3 regions of the Leclercia sp. CFBP8987 genome follow, and region 3 is predicted to be linked to each of the others. Evidence: predicted binding sites of a transcription regulator. Region 3 holds the regulator's gene; each other region holds the start of a gene.

Region 1 (5,819 bases), 1.1 Mb from region 3:
GCACCTTCTCGCCGTGCTCCTCGAGGTATTCGGTAAGATCTTCCGCCATGCGTTTGGTCAGGGTGGTGACCAGCACGCGCTCGTTGATGGATGCCCGGGCGCGGATCTCTGACAGCAGATCGTCCACCTGGGTGCCAACCGGACGCACTTCAATAATCGGATCCAGCAGGCCGGTGGGACGCACCACCTGATCCACCACTTCGTCGCCCGATTTCTCCAGCTCGTAGTTGCCCGGCGTCGCGGAAACGTAGATGGTCTGCGGCGCCAGCGCCTCAAACTCTTCAAACTTCATCGGACGGTTATCCAGCGCTGACGGCAGGCGGAAGCCATACTCCACCAGAGTCTCTTTACGCGCCCGGTCGCCGCGGTACATCCCGCCAATTTGCGGAATGGTGACGTGGGATTCGTCCACCACCAGCAGGCCATCCGCCGGCAGGTAGTCAAACAGGGTTGGCGGCGCCTCGCCCGGCCCACGGCCAGAGAGATAGCGCGAATAGTTTTCGATCCCGGAGCAGTAGCCCAGCTCGTTCATCATCTCGAGATCAAACTGGGTACGCTGGCTGATGCGCTGCTCTTCCAGCAGCTTGTTATTATCCAGCAGCGTTTTGCGGCGATCCGCCAGCTCAACCTTGATGTCTTCCATCGCCTGCACGATGCGCTCGCGCGGGGTGACGTAGTGGGTTTTCGGGTAGACGGTAAAGCGCGGAATAATCGACTCCACGTGGCCAGTCAGCGGGTCAAACAGCGACAGTCGCTCCACCTCTTCATCGAACAGCTCCACGCGCAGCGCGAAGTCGTCCGACTCCGCCGGGAAGATGTCGATAACCTCGCCGCGAACGCGGAAGGTACCGCGCTGGAACGCCTGATCGTTGCGGGTGTACTGCAGCTCCGCCAGACGGCGCAGGATGGCGCGCTGATCGATAATCATCCCCTGGGTGAGGTGCAGCATCATCTTCAGGTAGAGATCGGGGTCGCCGAGGCCGTAAATGGCGGACACCGAAGCCACCACCACCACGTCACGACGCTCGAGCAGGGCTTTGGTCGCGGAGAGACGCATCTGCTCGATATGCTCGTTCACCGAGGCATCTTTTTCGATAAACGTATCAGAGCTCGGGACGTAGGCTTCCGGCTGGTAGTAGTCGTAGTACGAGACGAAGTACTCCACCGCGTTATCGGGGAAGAACTCTTTCATCTCGCCGTACAGCTGCGCGGCCAGGGTTTTATTAGGCGCCAGCACCATCGTCGGCCGTTGCAGATCGGCGATCACGTTGGCGACGGTAAAGGTTTTACCCGAACCCGTCACCCCCAGCAGCGTCTGGTGTGCAAGCCCATCCTCCAGCCCCTCTTTCAGACGGCGAATCGCTTCAGGCTGATCGCCGGAAGGACGGAAAGCGGAATTCAGTTTGAACGGTTTACTCATGAACGGCGACCTGATGATGGTTAATACGGCAGGTGTGTAATTTTACTCCTCATGGCTATTTTTGCCAGTAATTTATACTGGATATAAACCCAGTAGCATCCGCGCCATTTTGTGCCACCACCAGCAGGAATCAAGCGAAGCTGCGTAAAATTTCGGCTGTAACGGGATAAAATTCCAACAGGGGTCGGTTATCCCCAGAATTTTTTGTTTTTTAACATTTGTCAAGGCGAGCCGCCGGACAGTAGCCGATCAAATTGACACTTTGATGACAATGATTGCTTTTATTTAAAGCGTTGATCTGCATTAAAGTTTTCAAAAAGACGCGTTTCGCAGCAATTCAGGCGCAGGCCGCGTATTCTCTCGCTTACCCTGTGTTTTCTAACTCTAATGCACATGGTTATCCACAGGAATAGTGGATAACTGCCTCCAGCCCATACGGAACGTGACTCGGCCCGTTCCCGGTTTTTACCCACAGCGGGGCGGTAAAAAATTTTTATCACCCAATTATGGCGATCTTATGACAAAAAACAGCGAAAGAATTGGTGAGGCACTACTCACATTTTAACCAAAATAGCACCTGCACCAGCAACCTCATTCAGGGCCCCGACGCGGTGCAGGGTTCGGGCCTCGTCGTGCTGATTTTTGAGCCAATTCTTAAAAAAGGAGCTTTAATCGCCGTTTCCCGGGCAGTGGCAAGAGTCTTGCAGAGTATCAAGGTCGCCGTTACCTGAAAAGGAGCATTACCATGTTAAGCCTGCGCGCCGTAAATCAGTATTACGGGGATCGCCACACCCTGTGGAATGTTGACCTCGATCTCCCTCCTGGCGTCTGCACCGGCGTCGTCGGGCTACCCGGGATGGGGAAAACCACCCTCGTGAGCTGTATTGCCGGCCTGCTGCCTATCGCCAGCGGTACCATGGTCTGGCACGAGGCTCCCGGTGCAGTACACCAGGCCGGGACGGAAATTAGCGTTGTGCCGCAGGACAGGCGGATCTTTTCGCAACTGACGGTGGAGGAGAATCTGCATATCGCGCAGATGGCGAAAGGCATCGCGGGCGGGTCGCTGAGCCGCGACGTTTTTGAGTTTTTCCCGGAGCTATACCCGCTGCGCCAGCTGCGGGCCTCCGGCCTGAACGACGACCAGCAGTATCAGCTGGCGCTGGCGAATGCGCTGGTGACCCGCCCTCGCCTGCTGATCCTCGACGAGCCCAGCCGCGGCACCGGGCAGCTGTTTACCGTCAAGCTGGCGCAGCTGCTGCTGAGGTTCAACCGGGAGCTCGGGCTATCGGTGCTGCTGGCCGAGCAGCACCTCTCCCTGATCCGGCGAGTGGCGGATCGCTTTTGCCTGCTTTACCGGGGGCGAAACGTGGCGCAGGGCCGGGTCAGCGAGCTGGATGACCCGCTGATTGCCCACTGGATGGGGCCGACGGCGTCAGCGCAGTAAGGTCGAGGTATTGCCCGACGGCTGAGGTGTCGGCCTGCTCGCCCAGCCAGGGGATCTCCCCCAGCAGCGGCGCGGAGAGCACGCGTCTGAGCGTCGCCATGTATTCGGCATGGCGTTTGCCGGGCACTACCACCCCGTTCGCCACCCAACCGGCAAAATGCAGCCCCGCCTGGCGGATCGCCTGCGCGGTCAGCATCGCGTGGTTGATACACCCCAACTTCACCCCCACCACCAGGATCACCGGCAGGCGCTCGGCCATCACCCAGTCGGCGAAGGTCTGCTCCTGGGACAGCGGCGTGAACCAGCCGCCCGCCCCTTCCACCAGCACCCAGTCAGCCTGGATCTCCAGCGCCCGCAATCCTGCCGAGAGGGTGGCAAACTCAATGGGCCGCTGCTCGTCAGCGCTGACGATATGCGGCGACGTCGGCTCGGCGAAGGTATAGGGATTCACCGCCGGGTAGCTCAGCGCCAGGCTGCTGTTGCGCTGTAATGCCAGAGCATCGCTGTTGCGCAGCCCCTGCGCAGTCATCTCGCTGCCGGAGGCCACCGGTTTGTAGCCAGCGGTGTGGCGGCCCAGCGCTCGTGCGGCCTGTAACAGGGCGGTACTGGCGACGGTTTTACCGACTTCAGTGTCGGTACCGGTGACAAAATAACGTTCAGTCACGTTCGATAATTCCATGAAAAAGTTGATAAGAGAGCGGGAATTTTCCCGCCTGCTGAGGCCAGGCCTGCGCCAGTTGCTGCAGCTGGCCGCGGGTTAACGGCTTATCGGCCCGCCCGGCGTGCAGATGGGTGGCGCCGATCCCCTTCAGGGAGTGCATGGCGCTAAGCGCATCGTCAAACAGCAGGGTGACGGTCTGAACCGCACAGCGGTATTGCCAGCCGGAGAGGGCATCGCTCACCTGCTGCCCGCTCAGAAAGCGGTTGGCGTGCGGCTGGGTGTCCACTGCCTGCCAGGCCTGATTCAGCTCCGGCAGCGAGCCGTTGAGCAGCGTGGTGAAAGCCACCTTGCCCCCCGGCTGCGTCACCCGCCAGAGCTCGGCCAGCGCCCGGGGCAGGCTGGCGCACCACTGCACCGCCAGATGGCTCCAGACCAGGCTGAACTGCGCATCGGCCAGCGGAATGGCTTCGATATCGGCCTGCAGATAGCTGTCGGCGGCCTGGTTGCGGCGCGCCTCCTCCAGCATCGGGGCGCAGAGATCCATCGCCGTCACAACGCTCCCGGTCTGGCGCCATGCCAGGCTGTTGCTCCCCGGGCCGCAGCCAGCATCCAGCACGCTGGCGAACCGGGTCTCTGCCAGAAAGGCCCGCAGCCCGTCGGCACTTTGCCGCTGGAGTGCATCGTGGCGGGAATAACTCTGCGCCGCCCGGCCGAAGGCGGCGGCAATCGCCTGTTTATTCACCTGCGACATGCAGCGCCTCCACTAACGCGGTGATATCCGCCGGTTGATGGGCCGCCGTCAGGGTCAGGCGCAGGCGCGCCGTGCCCGCCGGGACGGTGGGGGGACGAATGGCCGTTACCCAGATCCCCCGCTCTCTGAGCCTCTGCGCCAGGTGCAGGGCGCGTGCGTTTTCGCCGACGATCAGCGGCTGAATGGCGCTCTGCGAGGCGGTGATCTGCACCGGCAGATCGCGCACGCCCGCGCGGAACTGGTCGATCAAAGCTGCCAGCCGCTGGCGACGCATTTCGCCCTCGTCGCTGCGAATAACGTTAAACGCCGCCAGCAGCGCCACCGCCTGGGCAGGCGGCATGCTGGTGCTGTAGATCAGATGTCGGGCGAACTGCAGCAGGTAGTCGGCAACGGCGTCGCTGCACAGCACTGCCGCCCCGCTGACCCCGACGCCTTTGCCAAAAGTCACCACCAGCAGTTCTGGCTTCACGCCCTGGCTGGCGGCGCTTCCGCGCCCCTCCGGCCCGGTGACGCCGATGCCGTGGGCGTCGTCCACCAGCAGCCAGCTGCCCCGGAGCTGGGCCGCCGCATGAATCACACCCAGCGGTGCGTTGTCGCCGTCCATGCTGAAGATCCCCTCGGTCACCACCAGCTGTTGTCCGTCGCAGGGTTTATCCAGCAGCGAGTCCAGCTGGGCGACATCGTTATGGGCGAAGCGCCGGAGTTGGGCCGGGCTATGGCTGGCGGCTTCCAGCAGCGAGGCGTGGCTTAAGCGGTCGGCGACAATGCGATCCTCTTTGCCGGTCAGGGCGGCAATCAGCGCCTGATTGGCGGCAAAGCCGGAGATAAACAGCAGCGCGCGCGGGTAGCCGAGCCACCCGGCAAGGTGCTCCTCCAGGGCCTGATGCGCGTGGGTGTAGCCGCTGACGTGGCCGGAGCCGCCGCTGCCCACCCCATACTGCTCCGCACCCTGCTGCCAGGCGCGGATAATCTCAGGGTGCTGGCTCAGACCGAGATAGTCATTGCCGGAGAAGTTGCAGTACCGCCGCTGCTCACGGATGAGAAAGCGCCCGGCGCCGTTCTCCACCGGGGTGCGCACGCGCAGGGCGTCTGCCGCCCGGCGTGCGTCGAGGGCGGCATCGATGCGTTGTTGCCAGGTCATACCGTCGCCGCGTTATAGAACTGGTCGGTATCGGCGTTGAAAAGCTGCTGTTCGAGCTGGTGCTGCTGCTCGTTATCGCCGGTCAGCACCGCGGTCTGCTGCGGATTCAGTCCCAGCTTGCGGAACAGCTGCACGTCCTTGTCCTCTTCCGGGTTCGGGGTGGTGAGCAGCTTGCACCCGTAGAAGATGGAGTTAGCCCCGGCCATAAAGCACATCGCCTGGGTCTGCTCGTTCATCTGCTCGCGGCCCGCCGAGAGGCGTACGAACGAGGTTGGCATCATCACCCGCGCCACCGCAATGGTGCGGATAAAATCAAAGGCGTCGACGTCGTCGTTGTCCGCCAGCGGGGTGCCCTTGACCTTCACCAGCATGTTGATCGGCACGCTCTCCGGCGGGGTCGGC
Region 2 (5,819 bases), 2.3 Mb from region 3:
CGTGTGGTCGTTGTCCGATCACGGGCAAGAGACGATTGTCCGCTATGACTGGGATATTCGCACCAACACCCGCTGGATGAACCTTCTTGCGCCGCTGGCTGGGCCCGTTTTTCGCTGGAACCACTATCAGGTGATGCGCGACGGCGCTAACGGGCTGGCCCGGAGATTAGGCACGCGTGTTGAAGTGTATGCCGGGTGAAAGACCAGGGCAGAAAAAAATCGCCAGAATGGAAAGTAAGGTCTAGATTGAATTCAGTTGCCACTGGTATGACCACATAGATAAGGCTCAACGCATGAATTCAATAATAATACCCGTAAATGAAGGCGGATTTCTGGCGGCCACGATATGGGAAAGAAGCGATGCCAAAGCGATGGTTATCCTTCACCCCGCAACGGCGGTTGTGCAGACATTTTATAAAGGATTTGCAGAGTACCTTTTTAACAGGGGATTCAGTGTTCTCACGTACGATTACCGTGGCACAGGCCTTTCAAAATCCGGGAAAGTCCGGAGCTACAGCGTCTCAATGTCAGACTGGATCGAGCAGGACGTCGGATGCATCACCGCCTGGGCTAAAGCGCGCTGCCCCGGTCTTAGCCTGCTGGCGGTAGGGCACAGTGTGGGAGGGCACGCCGTTCTGCTTTCGCCAGCTACGCACGCTCTGCAGGCCGCGGTGATAGTGGCCTCACATGCCGGGGTGACAAGCACCATAAAACAGACGACAGAAAAGGTGCGAGTCTGGTGCTTATTGCGTGTTCTGGCCCCGGTTCTTTGCCGACTCTTCGGGTACATGCCTGCCAGGCGTCTTGGGCTGGGCGAGGATTTACCGGCGCCAGTGATGCGTCAGTGGGGGCGCTGGAGCGCAATGCCGGGCTATTTCTACGACGATCCAGACTGGGATGCACGCCAGCGGGCAAGCGAGATAACCTTACCCGTGCTGGTGATGGGGTTTGATGACGACCCCTGGGCTAACCCTGAAGCCATTACGCGGCTGATGGCGCCAGTGCGAAACGCCAAAATAGAACGCCGCGAGATACGGCGCGCCGATTTCGGTATTCCGGCCATTGGCCATATGGGCTTTTTCCGTAGCCGATGTGCGGAGAAATTATGGCCCGTCGTCGGTCAATGGCTGGAGAAACAGTGCCCGGATTGAACGACGCGGGCAGGGGGTTGCTCTGCTACCAGCGTGTCGCCTGCATATCAATCACAAAGCGATACTTAACGTCCCCTTTCAGCATGCGGGCAAAGGCAGCCTCAATATCCTCGCCGCCGATCGTTTCAACCTCGGCGGTAATATTGTGTTCGCCGCAGAAGTTCAACATCTCCTGGGTTTCCTGAATGCTGCCAATCGACGACCCGCTGATGCTTAAACGTCGGAACACCATGGGGGTAATATTCGGCGAGTTGTGTGGCTGGTCCGGAATGCCGATCAATACCAGGCGGCCATTGGTTTTCAGCGTTGCCAGATAAGGGTCCAGGTCGTGCGGGGCCGCTACGCAGTCGATGATAAAATCGAGCGAGGTCTGGCAGGCAGCCATTTGCGCGGCATCTCGCGATACCACGACCTGTTTTGCCCCCAGACGACGGGCATCGTCGCCCTTCCCGGGGGAGGTGGTAAACAGCGTCACTTCCGCCCCCATCGCACTGGCAAGCTTCACGGCCATATGGCCTAATCCACCCAGGCCCACCACACCCACACGATCGCCTGCTTTGACATTGAAATGGCGTAGCGGCGACCAGACAGTCACGCCCGCACACAACAGCGGTGCAACTCCGGCAAGCGGCAGGTTTTGCGGTACAGAAACAACAAAATGTTGATCGACAATGATGCTCTGGGCATAGCCGCCCCGGGTTCTGTCGCCGGTATATTTATCAATGCCATTGTAGGTTGCCGTAAACCCCGCCTCACAGTACTGCTCTTCGTGGTGTTTGCAGAAATGGCACTCGCGGCAGGAGTCGACCATTACCCCCACACCGACGATATCACCGGGTTTAAAATGGCTGGCTTCGTCTCCAGTCTCCACCACGCGTCCGACGATTTCATGTCCCGGTACCAGGGGGTACTCACTCACCGCCCATTCGTTACGCGCCATATGGAGATCGGAGTGGCACACGCCGCAATAGAGGATCTCGATTTTGACATCCTGCTTTTGTAAGGCGCGCAGCGAAACCTGGCCTGATACTAAAGGTTGTGCCGCGTCATGTGCGACTAAAGCGTTGATTTTCATCTTACCTCAGGAATGTGCTGGTGTTGGTTAACTCAAGGGGGCAGACTATAGTCAACAGGGTTCCATATTGATAGTAGTCACCATTTGGTGACCATAAGCAGAGGGAAGAACAATGCCAGCCTGGGTTGAGGGTAAACTCTTTTTCTATGCGGACTCGCCGCCGCGCCGCCTGATGGATCTCTTTTCTGTGAAATGGAGCACGATGGTGCTGCACGCGCTGTACCACTGGCCGGATGAACGTGCCCGCACGGGTGAGTTACAGCGCAGCCTGCAGGGGATTTCGAAGAAAATGCTGTTCCAGACGCTGAAAGAGCTGGAGCAGCGAGGGTTGATCGCCCGCCATGTGTATGACGTAATCCCCCCCAAAGTCGATTACCGTCTGACCCCACTTGGCAGAACCTTTGCCGAACCCATTGAGCAAATGTACCAGTGGGGGTTAGAAAATCAGTCCGCGCTGGATGAAATGGAAGCCTGTTATCAGGCGGCGACGTCCAGCTGACTGCTTTGCAACAGCGGCCTGCCGCCTGGTGGGCTTCGCACATTCCAGCGCATCGTTGAAACGCGCTCATTCACTAAGGCCGCTGCACACCTGGGGTTGCCACGCTCTACTGTCAGTAAAGCGCTCAAGGATCTTGAAGCGCACCTTGGCATCAAGCTGATACAGCGCACGACGCGATCGGTTACCTTAACGATCGAAGGCGCTGAGTATTACCAGAGAATCAGCAGGCTTGTCGCCAGGCTGGATGAGACTGAATCTGCCATGCGGGACAGGGGCGCTGCGGCTAAAGGAAGGCTGCGAATCGATCTTCACTCGCCAACTTTGTGTTGCTCCCCATTCTCGACGAGTTTCGGGAACGCCATCCTCATATCCAGCTCGTGCTGGGGATCGGCGACCGGCCAGTAAACCTTATTGAAAGGGAGTAGACTGCGTTATTCGCGCGGGCGAGCTGGCGGATTCGTCTCTGATTGGCCGAACCTTATATAAAGATCGCTTAGTGACCTGCGCAAGCCCTGACTATCTTGAAAAGTTTGGTGTACCCAGGCGTGTCGCTGACCTTGAAAACGGGCACAGGGTGGTGGGTTACTTCAGCGCCGCGACAGGAGAAGCCTGGCCTCTTCGTTTCCGGAACCGGGGCGGTGAAAAGCAGGTGCTTAACTTCGATATCGCCACGAATGACAGTGCTGCGCTGATCAATATGCTTGTGCGCGGCATGGGAGTAGGGCAAACACACGCTTCTGTAGCAAAAAGCTTTCTTCAGTCAGGGCAGCTCGTTCCCCTTCTTGAAGACGCGACCCATACACGATTTCCTGTATCAATAATTTATCCGCCAACGAAGCAGTTGAATGCGCGTCTCCGGCTCTTCATTGACTGGATGGTAGAGAGACTTTCCGGGCATCACGCCTGAAAAGCGTATCCGGCAACCATACCCCCCATAAAAAAAGCCGCGAGCGGTTTCCCACTCACGGCGACAGGTTCAGTGATGATCTGTTCTGGCGATCAGGCTGCTTTAACGGCTCTGATTTTTTTACTGCCAGCGGTATCTGCATCTGACTCTATTTTATCTGTTGCAGGTGCGGCATTCAGCTCAGGAAGCTTGCTGGTACGCAGAATATGTTGCACGGCCTCTTTCTGCTCGGCCAGATATAGCCCAAGATTCTCAGCCTGGGTTTCATCCATCTGCATTTCGCTTTGCAACAGCCAGTCGGTGAACGCTTCTGCCAGGTCGAGCAGTTTGTCGTGAGCGTCAGCCTCTTTCTTACTGGCAAATGTCATTTTCTCTTCACCTTTTCTTACGACAACAAATTTTGTTTCAACAGCCATTATGCGCCCTCCGTACTGTAATTATATACAGTATAACAGCTCCGGGTTTTTGTTGCAGCAAAAAATGACATCGTTAGGTAGAAGGTGAGGAGACCGCTTGGGTTGGCATTCCTTTACAAATTGCCGCTTGCCCGCAGGCGCGCCGCTCACTATTCTCATTGCCCATGAATATCCTGACGGGTCCGGCTCATCAAAAAAACAGGCAACTGAAAGCCATCGTGCTTCTGGTGGTTGCCTGTTTTGTCATGCTGATCTGCCTGACTCAGCGGGCGAGTATCCTGCATAACATGCAGGTGAAAGCCGCCGCGCTCTCCCTGAGCGCTGAAAACAGCGTGCAGGAGCGCGTGTCGCCCGCCTTGTCCCCCTGTGAGCTCAGCGCCCACTCGCTGCTGAACGCCCAACCCCTCCATTTCGATACGCTTCTGCTGTTACCCGGTCTGCTGGTTCTGGTGTTAGCGGTGCTGATCAAAATCAGCGTCCTGCCGAGACCGGTGATCCTTTTTCGACCGCCTTTACTTCGAATACACCTCAAAAACTGCGTTTTCCGTGAATGACTGAACTGGACGTTCCTGTTTAGTTAATTTTTTACGGAGAAAATAGATGAAAACCTTTTTCAGGAGCCTGTGGTTCCTGTTATTCAGCCTGTCTGCGGCCTCAGCTGCGGTACCGGGCTGGTCGATGAAGCCTGAAAATTCCCATGCTCAGGTTCACGTCTGGCATGATGCGCCCGCAGAGGGGAAAGTTCGTCTGCTGCTGGACGTGACCCCTAATGAAGGGTGGAAAACCTACTGGCGTACCCCCGGTGACGGCGGCTTTCGGCCGGTGATTGCGTGGGAGCCGCAGGCCAAAACGCAGTGGCACTGGCCCCGGCCTGTCCGCTTTGATTCTGCTGGCTTCAGTTCAGTTGGCTACGATCGCCGCGTTGTGTTTCCGCTCGACGTGGCCACCGATGAGCGGCAGCGATTGCGCGGGAAACTGACGCTTTCGCTGTGCAGCACGCTCTGCGTGGTCAATACCTTCCCGCTGGATATCAACCTGGCCACCGGTCCGTCAGCGCAGTTTGCCGATGCCTGGGACAACGCGATGCGCGCGGTTCCGCCAGATAACGGTCCTGTGGCGGTTAAATCCGTCGCCGCTGACAATGACACGCTGACCGTCAAACTGACCTCCCCGGAAGGCTGGTCCCAGCCCGATCTCTTTCCTGACAACCCGACGGGGGTGAATCTGTCGTCGCCGCAGACCGCGATCCTCGGTGACACGCTGACCGCCCGGTTTAACGTCAGCGATAGCCAGGGAAAACCGCTGGAGGCCTCCGGGTTGCCGCCGCTCTCTCTGCTGGTCAGCGATGGTGCGCAGAGCCAGCAACTCCGGGTTGATATCAGTTCGTCCACCACGCTGTGGCAGATCATGGCCGTGGCGTTAGCGGGTGGCCTTATCCTCAACCTGATGCCCTGTGTTCTGCCTGTCCTCGGGATAAAACTCGCTTCGCTGATGACTCTGGCAGAAAGCAGCCGCCGTCAGACGCGGGTGCGTTTCCTGGCAACGGCGGCCGGGATAATGTTCTCGTTTCTGGTGCTGGCGGCGGTCATTACCGGCCTGCGGTTATCCGGGGCCTGGATTGGCTGGGGGTTTCAGTTCCAGAGCCCCTGGTTCATCGCCGCTATGGTGCTGGTGACCTGGATTTTTTGTTTCAGTCTGGCCGGCCTGCTTGAAATCCGCCTGCCTTCCGCTCTGTCCACCCGGCTGGCTACCGCCGGTGGCAACGGTATCG
Region 3 (5,819 bases):
GCGCCCCGACCGAGGGAAATATTATGGCGACATCATCCTCTGCTTGCGATTTTGCCAACAGGGCCGGGTTAATCAGCACCCCGCTGCTATAATGCGCCGCCGCAACGCCCGTCCCACCCATGGCATCGCCGCGTGCTTCCGTCCAGTTATTTGCTGCTCCAGCGTGATTAGGCAAAAGAAAAGCGGTGGCAATTCCCGCCACAGAAAGTTTGAATTTAATTTTCACAGGACACCTGACTTATTGTGGGTGAATAAACCCCGGCGGCTAAATACCGCGCAGGGGCATACGTCCTTTGTGAAAAAAGTATGAGAAGCCGAATTTATCTAAACTTTAGTATTAGATTAAGTTATTGATTTCCTTATTTCTTTAATATGTATAGAACAAGAAATTACTTTTGCCCTGGTTTTCCATCATGAGGACCAAAAAATTGCGGCGGATGATCTATCCAGCGATCTTCGCGCGTGGCGGCATATACCGCATTCAGCGGATAATAAATACGGTTATATTTTTTATTCGCTTCTCCCACAACTAATAACCGTACCTCTTCACTGGTGTTATTAATAAAGGTGTGGCAGACCCCTGTCCCGGCAGGAAAACCGACGCTGTCCCCCGGCTCCAGTTTCCATAAATAACCGTTGATCCAGGCTTCGGGATAACCTTCGAGCACAAAGATGAACTCTTCTTCGTCGCTTTCGGCATGCGGGTACGAAGTACGGCGCCCGGGCGGAAGGCGCTCATGATGGATACCGAGGCGGCCCAGCCCCAGTGCTCGGGCCAGCGGTGCGCCAATGGAGAAACGCTCTGTGCTGTCGGGATAGGTTGAATTGTCAGCGCCTTCTACTTCGCGCCAGTGCCGAATACAGTCAGGTCTTTTCATCTTTTCATCCCCTGTGGTTTTTCGTCAGGGTAGCACACCCGGGGGATCTCGGCGTTTAGGCCAGAACATGGTAAACTGGCGGTTTGTTATTCCACGTTATTCGAGGTGCAAAATGGAAACGACCACAATGCAGGCACTGTTAGCGCAAGCCGAAAAGCTGTGCGCGCAACGCAATGTGCGCCTGACTCCGCAGCGCCTTGAAGTGTTGCGTCTGCTGAGCCTGCAAAACGGGGCCATCAGCGCCTACGACCTGCTCGACCTGCTGCGCGAAAGCGAGCCGCAGGCTAAACCGCCTACCGTCTATCGGGCGCTCGATTTTTTACTCGAGCAGGGTTTTGTACATAAGGTGGAATCGACCAACAGCTACGTGCTGTGCCATCTGTTCGATCAGCCGACTCACACCTCAGCGATGTTTATCTGTGACCGCTGTGGCAGCGTGAAGGAAGAAGGCGCTGAAGGGGTGGAAGATATCATGCATACCCTGGCAGCGAAGATGGGGTTTGCTCTGCGCCACAACGTGATTGAAGCGCACGGTCTGTGCCGCAACTGCGTGGAAGTGGAAGCCTGTCGCCATCAGGAAGATTGTCAGCACGATCACTCTATCCAGCTGAAGAAAAAGCCGCGCTGAGGGCAAAAAAACGGGCGACCTGAAAGGTCGCCCTGGGCGTACATCCGTGTACCTGCGGGTATAGGTTAATTACCAGCGATAGTTGTTACGGGTTTCCCAGTCACCAACTTCTTTCTCCGCCTGGTCTTTCTCATAACCATAGCGTTCCTGGATTTTACCCACCAGCTGGTCACGTTTACCTTCAATGACGGTCATATCGTCATCAGTCAGATCGCCCCACTGTTCTTTTACTTTACCTTTAAATTGCTTCCAGTTACCGCCGACTTGGTCTTTATTCATCATCGATTCCTCTTCGTTCGGTCGTTAAGGTTAAGTTCGTCCTAAAATACGTTTCGTGCTGGACGTGATAATAATTATAGATAAGCCTGCGGCGTTAGGTTTGTTATTCGGAATCTTTTACCATTTGGCCAAGCGAAGCCGCTACAGAAACCAGGTTCCGTTGCGCCAGTGCCGGTGCCAAATCCACGCCAGAGAGAGCCCACGCAGGGCCAGGAACACGCTCAAAGCCAGCCACAGACCGTGATTACCCAGCCACGGTAGGGTGAACAGCGTCAGGCCAAACCCGGCGGCCGCCACGGCCATGCTGTTGCGCATCTCTGCTCCGCGGGTTGCGCCGATAAACATGCCATCCAGCAAATAGCACCAGACGCCCACCACCGGTAACACCACCTGCCAGATAAGATAGTGGCTCGCCAGCGCGCGCAGCTCGGGTAGCGAGGTCAGCAGGGCAATGATGTTGTCGCCTGCCAGGGCATAGATGAGCGCAAAGGCCAGCGCCACCAGGCCGGACTGACGGCAGGCCGCCCGCCACACTTCCCGCAGTTGACCGCTTTCCCGGGCACCATAGGCCTGCCCGGAGTGCGCTTCGACCGCATAGGCGAAGCCATCCAGGGCGTAGGCGGTAAAGGTCAGCAGGGTCATCAGCACGGCGTTGACGGCGATAATCTCCGGCCCCAGCCGCGCACCCATTACCGTCAGCGCCCCGAAACAGAGTTGCAGCAGCAGCGAGCGCAGCATGATGTCGCGATTGAGGGCCAGCAGCTTGCGGATATTGCCCCGCCAGCTTGCCTTCAGCAACGCCAGCGAAATACCGCGCAGGGCCAGCACCCGCCACACCATCCACAGGCCGATCGCCAGGGTGGCATATTCTGCGATAGCGGTCGCCAGGGCCGCGCCCTGCACGTTCATCTGCAAACCCATCACCAGCCAGAGATCCAGCACGATATTGAGCAGGTTACCCACCACCAGCAGGATCACCGGCGCCCGGGCATACTGAACGCCCAACAGCCAGCCCAGCAGGACCAGGTTAGCCAGCGATGCCGGGGCGCTGAGCCAGCGTATTTCAAGGAAGCGTCGCGCCTGATGGAGAACGGCCTCGCTGCCACCGACGATATGCAGGGCCAGATCGATAAGTGGCGTGCGCAACAGCACAATCAATAATCCGGCACCCAGAGCCAGGATCAGCGGCTGTACCAACGCCCGGGCCAGACGCAGCGGATCTTTCGCGCCATAGGCCTGGGCGGTAAGCCCGGTGGTGCTCATGCGCAAGAAGAGCAGCAGCATAAACAGGAAGCTGGTTGCCGTCGCGCCGATGGCGACACCGCCCAGATAGATGGGCGAATCGAGATGACCAATTACTGCCGTATCCACCAGCCCAAGCAGAGGGACGCTGATATTGGAGACGATCATAGGAAGTGCAAGACGCCACAACGCCTTATCGGAAGCAGTCAGGAGAGACATGAGAATGTTCGCCGGAAGCAGAAGAAGCAGAAGAAGCAGACTGCGACAGGGCCGCAGTCTGTCAGAAAGCAGTTATAACCACTCACCGTTGCGGATGACGCCAACCGCCAGGCCTTCGATGGAGAAGTTATTTTCACGCAGGTCGACAACAATCGGGGAAAACTCACTGTTTTCCGGCAGCAGTTGTACGGTATTGCCCTGCTTTTTCAGGCGCTTAACGGTCACTTCGTCGTCGATACGCGCCACAACCACCTGGCCGTTACGCACGTCCTGCGTTTTATGCACCGCCAGCAGATCGCCGTCGAGAATACCGATGTCTTTCATCGACATGCCGCTTACGCGCAGCAGAAAATCTGCGCTCGGTTTAAACATGCCAGGATCGACCTGATAGTGGCCTTCGATATGCTGTTGCGCCAGCAGCGGTTCACCAGCGGCGACGCGACCGACGAGCGGAAGGCCCTCTTCGGCTTCAATCAGCAGACGAATACCGCGAGACGCACCGGAGACAATCTCAAGCACACCCTTGCGCGCCAGTGCCTTAAGGTGCTCTTCAGCGGCGTTTGGAGAACGGAAGCCCAGACGCTGCGCGATTTCTGCACGCGTCGGCGGCATACCCGTCTGGCTGATATGATCCCGAATGAGATCAAACACCTCTTGCTGCCTGGTCGTTAACGCTTTCATTCCGCCCCCTGGGTGTATATACAGTTATGCTGTGAGTATATACAGCTAAAGGTGATTTTGGAACCACAAACCGCATAAAAAACCAGAGACTTGTTCGGTTTCTGAAGGCTTATCGTAAATGTCCCCAAAGCAGCGTGACCCAGGTAAACAACGCAACGATAATCGCCATCAGCACCGCGGCAGAGCCCATATCTTTCGCCCGGCCCGAGAGCTCGTGAAAATCAGTGCCAATGCGGTCGACTACCGCCTCGATCGCACTGTTCAGAATTTCGACTATCATCACCAACATCACCGAGCCAATCAGCAATACGCGGGTGATAGGATCAACATCCAGCCAGCAGGCAATAATAATCGCCACGGCGACCGCAACCCCCTCCTGGCGAAATGCGGCTTCATTGATCCAGGCAGCACGGATGCCTTTCCATGAATAACCGGCAGCTTTAATGATTCGGGTTAACCCAGTGGTATTATTGGCCATTAAAAGAAACCTTTCTTCGAAAATAGCGTCAGAAACGGTGGCTTAAGCGCTATGCGCCGCCCCCGGAAGTATGACGGGTAACAACAGAAATCTTGCGCGCTTTCTGTTATCCTTGCGCCGCAATTGCATTTTTAACCAGAGGCTTTACATCGTTTATGTCTGGCTGGCCACGAATTTACTACAAATTACTTAATTTACCATTAAGCGTCCTGGTAAAAAGCAAGTCTATCCCGGCGGTTCCCACGCTGGAATTAGGACTCGATACCTCGCGTCCTATTATGTATGTGTTGCCTTATAACTCGAAGGCAGACTTGCTGACGCTGCGCGCCCAATGCCTGGCGCACGATCTTCCCGATCCGCTGGAGCCGCTGGAGATCGACGGCACCCTGCTGCCGCGCTACATCTTTATCCACGGTGGCCCTCGTGTGTTCACCTGGTACACGCCGAAAGAAGAGTCGATCAAGCTGTTCCACGACTACCTCGATCTGCACCGCAGCAACCCGCTGCTGGACGTGCAGATGGTCCCCGTGTCGGTGATGTTTGGCCGTCGTCCGGGGCGCGATAAGGGCGAAGAGAATCCGCCGTTGCGCATGCTCAATGGGGTGCAGAAGTTTTTCGCCGTCAACTGGCTGGGCCGCGACAGCTTTGTCCGTTTTTCGCCGTCAGTCTCACTGCGCCGGATGGCCGATGAGCACGGCACGGATAAGACCATCGCCCAGAAGCTGGCCCGCGTGGCGCGTATGCACTTTGCCCGTCAGCGTCTGGCTGCGGTAGGCCCACGCCTGCCCGCGCGTCAGGATCTGTTTAATAAGCTGCTGGCCTCAAAAGCCATTGCCCGCGCCGTTGAAGACGAAGCGCGCAGCAAAAAAATCTCCCATGAGAAGGCGCAGCAAAACGCCATCGCCCTGATGGAAGAGATTGCGGCTAACTTCTCCTACGAGATGATCCGCCTTAGCGACCGTATCCTGAGCTTTACCTGGAACCGGCTCTATCAGGGGATTAACGTGCACAACGCCGAGCGTGTGCGCCAGCTTGCCCACGACGGCCATGAGATTGTCTATGTGCCCTGCCACCGCAGCCACATGGACTACCTGCTGCTCTCGTACGTGCTCTATCACCAGGGGCTGGTGCCGCCGCACATTGCTGCGGGGATCAACCTCAACTTCTGGCCGGCAGGCCCGATCTTCCGCCGTCTGGGTGCGTTCTTTATTCGCCGTACCTTTAAAGGCAATAAGCTCTACTCGACGGTGTTCCGTGAGTATCTGGGCGAGCTGTTCAGCCGTGGCTACTCGGTGGAATATTTCGTGGAGGGTGGCCGTTCCCGTACCGGGCGTTTGCTCGATCCGAAGACCGGCACCCTGTCGATGACCATTCAGGCGATGCTGCGTGGCGGTACGCGTCCAATCACCCTGGT

The links. The regulator LexA, encoded in region 3, represses DNA repair genes until DNA is damaged. The targets are predictions, from matches to a motif close to TNCTGTATGTACATACAGNA.
Region 1: a site for LexA is predicted at 1,496-1,515, ahead of uvrB (excinuclease ABC subunit UvrB). Genes of this name have one in related genera too.
Region 2: a site for LexA is predicted at 4,062-4,081, ahead of SOM40_RS12260 (YebG family protein). Genes of this name have one in related genera too.

The regions. Positions count from the first base shown of each region.
Region 1 covers NZ_CM188255.1:1,390,709-1,396,527, reverse strand. Annotated here, with positions in the region: gene uvrB (excinuclease ABC subunit UvrB) at 1-1,420, opposite strand, end outside; gene SOM40_RS06610 (ABC transporter ATP-binding protein) at 2,166-2,864, shown strand; gene bioD (dethiobiotin synthase) at 2,803-3,528, opposite strand; gene bioC (malonyl-ACP O-methyltransferase BioC) at 3,521-4,276, opposite strand; gene bioF (8-amino-7-oxononanoate synthase) at 4,260-5,417, opposite strand; gene bioB (biotin synthase BioB) at 5,414-5,819, opposite strand, start outside.
Region 2 covers NZ_CM188255.1:2,562,145-2,567,963, reverse strand. Annotated here, with positions in the region: gene SOM40_RS12290 (SRPBCC family protein) at 1-199, shown strand, start outside; gene SOM40_RS12285 (alpha/beta hydrolase family protein) at 294-1,151, shown strand; gene SOM40_RS12280 (NAD(P)-dependent alcohol dehydrogenase) at 1,177-2,226, opposite strand; gene SOM40_RS12275 (winged helix-turn-helix transcriptional regulator) at 2,339-2,725, shown strand; gene SOM40_RS12270 (LysR family transcriptional regulator) at 2,726-3,130, shown strand; gene SOM40_RS12265 (LysR substrate-binding domain-containing protein) at 3,159-3,632, shown strand; gene SOM40_RS12260 (YebG family protein) at 3,725-4,048, opposite strand; gene SOM40_RS12255 (copper-binding protein) at 4,267-4,602, shown strand; gene SOM40_RS12250 (protein-disulfide reductase DsbD family protein) at 4,649-5,819, shown strand, end outside.
Region 3 covers NZ_CM188255.1:263,194-269,012, reverse strand. Annotated here, with positions in the region: gene SOM40_RS01270 (conjugal transfer protein TraF) at 1-226, opposite strand, end outside; gene SOM40_RS01265 (cupin domain-containing protein) at 390-878, opposite strand; gene zur (zinc uptake transcriptional repressor Zur) at 991-1,506, shown strand; gene SOM40_RS01255 (CsbD family protein) at 1,576-1,785, opposite strand; gene dinF (MATE family efflux transporter DinF) at 1,927-3,246, opposite strand; gene lexA (transcriptional repressor LexA) at 3,319-3,927, opposite strand; gene SOM40_RS01240 (diacylglycerol kinase) at 4,037-4,405, opposite strand; gene plsB (glycerol-3-phosphate 1-O-acyltransferase PlsB) at 4,561-5,819, shown strand, end outside.